Regions from separate parts of the Variovorax sp. DAIF25 genome, predicted to be linked through region 1. Evidence: predicted binding sites of a transcription regulator. Region 1 holds the regulator's gene; each other region holds the start of a gene.

The links. Region 1 encodes LexA, which represses DNA repair genes until DNA is damaged. Its sites were predicted from a motif close to ACTGTATNNNNATACAGT; they were not measured.
Region 2: a site for LexA is predicted at 1,401-1,418, ahead of recA (recombinase RecA). Genes of this name have one in related genera too.
Region 3: a site for LexA is predicted at 1,202-1,219, ahead of imuA (translesion DNA synthesis-associated protein ImuA). Genes of this name have one in related genera too.
Region 4: a site for LexA is predicted at 1,165-1,182, ahead of imuA (translesion DNA synthesis-associated protein ImuA). Genes of this name have one in related genera too.

Annotation. Positions count from the first base shown of each region.
Region 1 covers NZ_CP136636.1:4,138,646-4,140,842, reverse strand. Annotated here, with positions in the region: gene R0232_RS19200 (hypothetical protein) at 1-291, opposite strand, end outside; gene lexA (transcriptional repressor LexA) at 469-1,143, opposite strand; gene R0232_RS19190 (asparaginase) at 1,216-2,178, shown strand.
Region 2 covers NZ_CP136636.1:7,263,060-7,265,256, forward strand. Annotated here, with positions in the region: gene recX (recombination regulator RecX) at 1-225, opposite strand, end outside; gene recA (recombinase RecA) at 293-1,354, opposite strand; gene R0232_RS33635 (MarR family winged helix-turn-helix transcriptional regulator) at 1,501-1,986, shown strand; gene R0232_RS33640 (response regulator) at 2,053-2,197, shown strand, end outside.
Region 3 covers NZ_CP136637.1:1,489,866-1,492,062, reverse strand. Annotated here, with positions in the region: gene R0232_RS41120 (cation:proton antiporter) at 1-899, shown strand, start outside; gene imuA (translesion DNA synthesis-associated protein ImuA) at 1,234-2,076, shown strand; gene R0232_RS41110 (Y-family DNA polymerase) at 2,018-2,197, shown strand, end outside.
Region 4 covers NZ_CP136636.1:4,561,701-4,563,897, forward strand. Annotated here, with positions in the region: gene R0232_RS21135 (Y-family DNA polymerase) at 1-367, opposite strand, end outside; gene imuA (translesion DNA synthesis-associated protein ImuA) at 336-1,151, opposite strand; gene R0232_RS21145 (CmcJ/NvfI family oxidoreductase) at 1,384-2,197, shown strand, end outside.

The sequences.
Region 1 (2,197 bases):
CCGGCCCGAAATCACCACGCGGTTGTTGTTGCGCGCGCCACCCTGCTGGCGGTCGACGACGCGCACCACCCGCAGCGGACGCGAAGGTGCCTGGGCGACGGCTGCGGCCATGACGGCGTTCTGTCCGCTGTCGCCGCGTGCCGTGCACGACGGCCGTACCGAGACGTAGCGCAACTCGCTGGCGCACAGGTCGTCATCGCGACGGTGTACGGGGCGGGCGGGCAACCAGCGGCTCGCAAGCGACTGCAGCGGCATCCAAAGATCGACGAAGGTGAGGAGGGCGATTCCCATGTGAACTCCAAGAAGGTTTGAGGTTGAACACAGGCAGGATTCGTTGTCATCGGGCGCAGCAGGGTGATGGCGACAAAGCGCCATACGCCCGCCACCTGCGGCGACCGGATGGGGTATGCGTGATGCGGATCCGCGGAGCGGCTCGGCGATGCAGACCGCCGGGCCGGATCGGCAGGCCTACATCAGCATGGTGTTTCGGATCAGGCCGACCGCGAGGCCTTCGATTTCGAAGGACTCGCCGGGCTGGACCACGATGGTCGGGTAGTCGGGGTTCTCGGCGTGGAGCTCGATCACCTGCTTGTTGCGCTTGAGGCGCTTGACGGTCACTTCGTCGCCGAGGCGCGCCACCACGATCTGGCCGTTGCGCGCTTCCTTGGTGGCCTGCACGGCGAGCAGGTCGCCGTCCATGATGCCGGCGTCGCGCATCGACATGCCGCGCACCTTGAGCAGGTAGTCGGGCTGGCGCTGGAACAGCGTGTTCTCGACGTAGTAGGTTTGATCGACATGCTCCTGCGCGAGGATCGGCGAACCGGCCGCGACGCGGCCGATGAGCGGCAGCGCGAGCTGGGCCATGCCGGGCAGCGACAGCGAGAACTGGCTGTTGCGCGATTCGGCCAGCGAGCGCAGTGCATCGCCCTTGAGGCGGATGCCGCGCGAGGTACCGCTCACGAGTTCGATGACGCCCTTGCGGGCCAACGCCTGCAGATGCTCCTCGGCGGCATTGGCGGAGCGAAAGCCCAACTCGCTCGCGATTTCGGCGCGAGTGGGCGGCGCCCCGGTACGGGCAATGGCGCTCTGGATCAGATCGAGGATCTGCTGCTGGCGGGCGGTAAGCTTCACGGCGAACTGCATGGTGGTTCCTTGCGGCACTGGCTGAACATCCAGTACCTGTATTTTTAACCAGTTTTTCAAAGTTGGCAAGTCATGGTGACTTCATCCCTTTCGAATCCGCGGCGCGTGGTGGTGCTCGGCACCGGCGGCACCATCTCGGGCCGCGCGGCGAACAGCGGCGACAACATCGGCTACACCGCCGGCGAGGTGGGCGTGGCCGACCTGCTCGGCGGCATCGAGGCGCCCGCGGGCGTGACGCTGGCGGCGGAGCAGGTGGCCCAGGTCGACAGCAAGGACATGTCCTTCGCGATCTGGCGCGCACTGGCGCTGCGCTGCGCCCACTGGCTGGCGCAGCCCGACGTGGCCGGTGTGGTGATCACCCACGGCACCGACACGCTCGAGGAGACCGCCTTCTTCCTCCAGTCGGTGCTGGCGCCGCGCAAGCCCATCGTGCTGACCTGCGCCATGCGCCCGGCCTCCGCGCTGTCGCCCGACGGTCCGCAGAACGTGCGCGATGCGATCGCCGTGGCCGCGACACCGGGCGCGCAGGGCGTGACCGCGGTATGTGCGGGCACGGTGCGCGGTGCCTTCGACGTGCAGAAGGTGCACACCTATCGGCTCGATGCCTTCGACGCGGGCGACGCGGGGCCGGTGGGCTACGTGGAGGAGGGCGAGGTACGGCGCGTGCGTGACTGGCCGGCTTCGGAAGCAGGCGCGGCCCTCGACCGTCTTCCCGAGGACGAGGCCGCATGGCCGCGCGTGGAGATCGTGATGAGCCACGCAGGTGCGAGCGGCGCGTTGATCCATGCGCTGCGTGCCGATGGCACGGCGGCGTCTCCTCTGCGGGGCCTCGTGCTGGCGACCACCGGCAACGGCACGCTGCACCATGCGCTCGAGGCGGCGGCGCTCGAGGCGCAGGAGGCCGGCATCGCGGTGCTGCGCGCCACCCGCTGCACGCAAGGGCGCATCCTGCCCAAGCCGGGCGACCGCCTGCGCGATGCGGGCGCGCTGACGCCCGTCAAGGCGCGCATCGCGCTGACGCTCGAGCTGCTCTGAAGTCGGGACGCCAAAGAAA
Region 2 (2,197 bases), 3.1 Mb from region 1:
CACGCGCGCCGCGCCGAGCCGGCCCGCGCGCTGGTGCAGCACCGAGGCGACCACGCGCTCCTCGCTGATGAAGTCCTTGGCCGCGAGCTCGTCGAGCGCGGCCTTGAGCGTGCCCGGCTCTTCCTCGTAGCGCGCCAGCTTGCGCTCGAGTTCGCTGCGGGAATGCTCGCGCTGGCTCAGCAGGCGCAGCGCGCGGCCTTTCAGGGAAGGAGCATCGAATGCCATCGGAAATGCGGAAGCGGAAAAAGAAAGCGGGGCGGCCGAAGGCGCCCCGCTCGCAGGCATCGGCTGGTTATTCGGTCGCGCCGGCCGCGTCCGCCGCCAGCAGCGGGATGCCCAGCGATTCGCGCACCTTGTTCTCGATCTCGCGCGACAGCTCGGGGTTCTCGCGCAGGAACTCGCGCGCGTTGTCGCGGCCCTGGCCGATCTTCTCGCCGTTGTAGGCGTACCAGGCACCCGACTTGTCGATGATCTTGGCGGTCACGCCCATGTCGATGATCTCGCCCTCGCGGCTGATGCCCTCGCCGAACAGGATGTCGAACTCGGCCGTCTTGAACGGGGGCGAGACCTTGTTCTTCACCACCTTGACCTTGGTTTCGTTGCCGATGGCCTCGTCGCCCTTCTTGATGGTGCCGATGCGGCGGATGTCCAGGCGCACCGAGGCGTAGAACTTCAGCGCGTTGCCGCCGGTGGTGGTTTCGGGCGAACCGAACATCACGCCGATCTTCATGCGGATCTGGTTGATGAAGATGACCATGCAGTTGGTCTTCTTGATCGTGGCCGTGAGCTTGCGCAGCGCCTGGCTCATCAGGCGGGCCTGCAGGCCGGGCAGCGAGTCGCCCATTTCGCCTTCGATTTCGGCCTTGGGCGTGAGCGCGGCGACCGAGTCGATGACGATCAGGTCGACGGCGCCCGAGCGCACCAGCGAGTCGACGATCTCGAGCGCCTGCTCGCCGGTGTCGGGCTGGCTGATCAGCAGGTCGGACAGGTTCACGCCGAGCTTCTGGGCGTACTGCACGTCGAGCGCGTGCTCGGCGTCGACGAAGGCGCAGGTGCCGGCCTGCTTCTGCATGGCGGCGATGACCTGCAGCGTGAGCGTGGTCTTGCCCGAGGATTCCGGGCCGTAGATCTCGACCACCCGGCCGCGCGGCAGGCCGCCGACGCCCAGGGCGATGTCGAGGCCCAGCGAGCCGGTGGAGACCACCTGGATGTCCTCGAGCGCCTCGCCTTCGCCGAGCCGCATGATCGTGCCCTTGCCGAACTGCTTTTCGATCTGGGCCAGCGCGGCCTGGAGGGCCTTGGCCTTTTCGGTGTTGGCGCCTGCGATGCTCGAGCCCTTGACGACTGCGTCCATGTGAAAAACTCCTTGAAGATCAACGGGTTGTGTACTGTCGGATCCATCTGCTTTTAACTACAGCCTGGATGCTTGAACAGTAGTGTAGGGGCGGATGGACTCGAGTAAACCCATTTTTTGGTCAGTTTGCTTTACCATTTGGCGCCGTGAGCGACACCCCCTTCCCCCTCGATCCCGATGCCTGGCGCCAGACCCACCTGGGCCGGCTGCTCGGCCATGCGATGCGTCGCTTCGACGAGCGCGTGCTCGCGCTGATGGCGCACGACGTCGACGTGCCGCTGGCGCTGTCCAACCTCGCGGCGCGCGCGCAGGTGAGCGCGGCCCACGTCCACATCACGCGCCACCTCGCACGCGAGGGCTCGCGCCTGACCGAGCTCGCCGAGCGTGCCGGCATGACCAAGCAGGCCATGGGCGCGCTGGTCGACCAGTGCGAGGCCTGGGGGCTGGTCACGCGCGGGCCCGATCCGCTCGATGCGCGCGCGCGGCGCGTGCTGTTCACGGCCGACGGCCTGGCCTGGCTCGAGGCCTTCCGCCAGGCGGTGACGCAGGCCGAGCGCGAGTTCCGCGCCAGCGTGGGCGACGATGTCGCCACCGTGGTAACCATCGGTCTGGAAGCCTATACGGCGGGCTAGACTCCCCCCGAGCGGAGACAACGTGCAACGGCGCCGCCCACGGCGCGAACCGGGCTGGAGGTGGCTATGCGGATACTGATTGCCGAAGACGACAAGGTGCTGGCCGATGCACTGCTGCGCAGCCTGCGCACCTCGGGCGCCGCCGTCGATCACGTGGCCAACGGCTCCGAGGCCGACACCGCGCTCATGACGCACAGCGAGTTCGACCTGC
Region 3 (2,197 bases), on a different replicon from region 1:
GCGTCACGGCAGGACTGGCGCTCGGCGTACCGCTGGCCTTCGGCGCGCTGGCAGCGCTTGCTTTGCTGCCCTACCCCGGCTGGATGGGGGCAGGTGGGACGTCCTGGCAGTTCGTGCTGGGCATCGGCATGTCGTGCGCCGTGACGGCCCTGCCTATTCTCATCTTGCTGATGGAGAAGCTGCAGATCCTGCGCCAGCCCATCGGTCAGCGCATCCTGCGTTACGCGAGCCTGGACGATATCGCCATCTGGGGCGTCTTGGCGCTGATCCTCATGGACTGGGAGCGGGTCGGCAGGCAGGCAGGCTTCCTGGCAGTATTCGCCGTCGCTTCGATCCTCTTCCGCCGGCTGATGGTCCGCGTCCCCGAGCGCGATCGCAGGTACGCCGGGCTGATATGGCTCGCGGCCTGCGGGCTCGGTGCCGACTGGTCGGGCCTGCACTACATGGTGGGCGCGTTCATCGCCGGCGCAGTGATGGACGCGGAATGGTTTGACCAGCAGCAGATGGACTGGCTGCGTCACAACGTGCTGCTCGTGGTCATGCCGGTCTTCTTTCTCAGCACCGGCCTGCGTACCAACTGGCAGGTCGGCGGCACGGAGGTCTTCCTTGTTGCGGCCGTGCTGCTGGTCGCGTCGGTGGCTGGCAAGCTGATCGGGCTCCGCCTGGCGGGGCGGCTGCTGCGCTGGCAACCGGGCGAAGCCTCGCTGATCGGCTGGCTGCTGCAGACCAAAGCCCTCATCATGATCATTTTTGCCAACGTCCTGCTGGACAAGGCGATCATCACCAACGAGACCTTCACGGCCTTGCTGATCATGGCCGTGGCGAGCACCATGCTGACGGTGCCGGTCGTGTCGCCCAAGCTGCAGCGCATGAAAGACATCGTTTTTCGGTCGCGCTGAGCGGAGGGCCTTGCTGGCGAGTGGGCCTGCGCAGGTTCCTTGCTATCGCCGTTAGATGGTTCCGGGGGAATGCGGCTCAAAATCTTGACGGGTCATGCAGCGATCCCCAGGCAGTTTTGCGAGTACCACGTTCTACGCCTATCCAGTGACCTCTCCAGTCGGCGCATTCGCCAGAAGGCTTCACGCTGACGACGCCGATCCCCATGCCTGGTCTCGATCCAGAGGCGCGCCGGCCTGCTTCCAAACACCCATCGACGAAGAAATTTGTAAACATTCTTGCTAAAGCCAGACGCTCTTAGGATACTGTATGTCCATACAGTAATCGGAGCCTTTCATGGCCATCTCCCTGTCATGGGCTGGTGGCGAAGACCCGCCGCCGGCCCGTCTGTCGCCGGTGTCACGAGGCAGGATCTCGCGTGACCCGCTCACGTTGTCCCCTGCCATAGAGGCCGCGCTCTGGCGTGGCGACGCAATGGGTAGTCCTGTGACGACGACGCTGAGCAGCGGCTTCGCGACACTGGACGCACAGTTGCCGGGAGGCGGCTGGCCCTGCCAGTCGTTGACCGAGGTGCTGCAGTTGCAACCCACAGCGCTTGAGTGGCGTCTGTGCGCTCCGTCCATGCGCGCGTTGGTGGCGCAGGGCAAGCAGATCGTGTTGGTCGGTCCGCCGAAGGCGCCTCACCTGCCGGGACTCCTTCACCTCGGACTCGACGAGCATCAGTTGGTATGGATCCAGGCCGACAAGCCGCTCGAACGCTTGTGGGCCATCGAGCAACTCATCAAAGCCAATGCGGTGGGCATGCTCCTTGGATGGCTGCCTCACGCCCGGCAGGAGCAAATTCGCCGGTTGCAGGTGTGCGCTCAAAGCTGTGATGGACCGGTGATCCTTTTTCGTCCAGCGGCGGCCGAGCATGAGGCTTCGGCCGCACCGCTTCGTTTGCAGGCGCGGTTCAGCCTCGATTGGGAGCTGTGCATTCATCTGCTCAAGCGCAAAGGCCCACCTCACGAGGGGGAGCTGAGATTGCCCTCGATCCCCGGTGGACTCGAGGACATCCTCACGCCACGTCTGACGTGCCCGAGCCATCTGATCGCGGCGAGCCACTCGAGAAAGCTTTCCCATGCTGTGGGCAGCACTTCTTCCGGACAAGCTTCCGGACGGCCCGCAGCGGCGCACTGAAGCGCTCGAGGGTCTGGCGACCTGGTGTCTCCAATTCACACCGCGCGTTGCCGTCCTCGAAGCGCTTCTGGACTGCCCAGCGGTGGCCATGGAAGTCGAGCAAAGCGTGCGCTTGTTCGGC
Region 4 (2,197 bases), 420 kb from region 1:
CGGCGCTCAGGGTGTCGAGCGGCAGGCCGGCGGGAATCTCGGGCGGCCGCTTCTCCTCGCGCACGAACAGCCGCAGCCGCGCCAGCGCCTCGAGACTGGTGGCGCCCTGCGCACCGCGCAGCACGGCGGCGGCAGGCACGGGGTTCTCGTTGAGCAACTGACGCATCAGCGAGGAACGCCCGCCCCACAGGCGCTCGCAGGCCGAGACCTCGAGCATCAGCGCCTCGTCGAGCCAGCACACGTGCGGCGTGTAGCGCAACGCCCACCAGCCCAGCGCCTCGGGCGTGGGCATGGCATCGGCGGCGGCCGTGGCGGCACCGGCCTCGGCCTGCGCCTCAAGCGACCACTGCAAGGCGATCCAGTGCATTGGCGCCTCCTGCCTTCCATGCGTCGATGCGCACCACGTTGGCGGCCGGCGGTGCTTCCACCGCCTCCACCGCCACGGCGCCCTGCTGCTGCGCGCGCAGCTTGCGCCGCAACCGCGCGGCCGCGAGCAGTGCCGCCATGCGCTCGCCGCGCGCCGGCAGCATCACCGGCGCGGCCAGCGGCGGGCCGCGGCGCTTGAGGATGTGCAGCTCGATCTGCGCCGGATCGGCCTCGCAGCGCGCGATGCGCAGCCGCAGCCGCGCGGGCGAGGCCGACTGCGCCACGGCCTCGGGCCGGCAGACGAACAGCAGCGCCTCGTGCTGCGCGGCCGCGAGCTGCAGCCGCCGCAGCTCGCCCACGCGCGCCTGCGGCAGCCAGGCCAGCACCGCGCCCACCTCGGCGCAGCGCAGCGCCTGCTCGCAGGCCCACAGCCGCGCGGCCGAGGCCTCGCTGCGCACCCACATCAGTGCCTCGGGCCGCAGGCCATGGGCCGCGAGCGAGGCGCCGAAGGGTTCGCGCGGCGGACCGATCAGCACCACGGGGCCGCCGCGCGCCGCCACCGACTGCACCAGCGCGGGCAGCAGCAGCCGCCAGACATGGTCCTCGGGCGCGGCCTGCAGCAACTCGCTCATGGCGCCGACCGGCCAGCCTCCGCCCGGCAGCTGCGCGTCGAGCGCGGCATGGCCGGTGCCGATGACCTGCGCGTCGGCGCTGCCGAGCTCGTCGGCATGCCAGACGCCGCGGCCGGCGGCGGGAGAGAGGGAAGCGAGGGAAGGAAGGCCCATGATGAAACTGTTAACTGTATTTTTATCCAGTATTTCAGGGGTTCGCAATCGGGTCGGCAAATTTCTTTGCAGGGCCCCTTCTCCCATTCCAATGGCTCATGCGATGGCGCCAAGATCTCGTTTGAAGCCCCGCGCCGAAGCCGCTCCAATGGCTTCACGAAGAATGGTCCTCGTGGTCGCGGCGGATGGGCCGCCGCGGTCGCCAGCGGGCCATGTCCCAGGAGCCCCAGGAATGCACGCCACCCTTTCCCATTCCCCACCCGCCGGCTCGGCCATCGCCGCCGCGCCGCTGCCCGCCAGTGGCGACATCGAGGCCGGCCTCAACTACCTGCGGCCGACCGCGCTGCGGCCCTACAGCTACGCCTTCACGCCGCCGCCCGGCCTGCCCTGGGAGAGCGGCGAGTACGAGCGGATCGCGATGCCGATCGCCGATGCCCGCGGCCGGGCGACCCACATCGAGCGCGAGGGCTTCGAGCTGCGCGAGGCGCCGACCGCGGTCGCCGACTTCCTCGACGACGCCGAGGTCCAGGCCGTCTACTACCCCGAGCTGGCCGCGCTCGCGCTCGCGGTCACCGGCGGCGCGCGCGCCCACGTGTTCGACCACCTGGTGCGACAGCGCGAGCCCGAGCGCGCCGCGCTGAACTTCGGCCGCGGCAAGACCGACGGCAAGGCCGCCGCCAACGGCCGCATCCACAACGACTACACCGAGGAATCGGGCCGGCGCCGGCTCGCGCTGGTGCTCGCGAGCGCGGCCGAGGCCGCCGCCGTGCGGCGCTACTGCATCGTCAACATCTGGCGCTCGATCGCCGGGCCGGTGCTCGACACCCCGCTGGCCGTCTGCGATGCGCGCACGGTGATGGCACGCGACCTGGTGAACGCCGAGGTGCGCTATCCGAAGCGCACCGGCGAGATCTACCTCGCCACCCATGCCCCCACCCACCGCTGGTCGTACTTCTCGCGCATGGACCGGCACGAGGCGCTGGTGTTCAAGCAGTACGACGCGCAGCTCGGCGGCGTCGCGCGCTTCACGCCGCACGCGGCCTTCG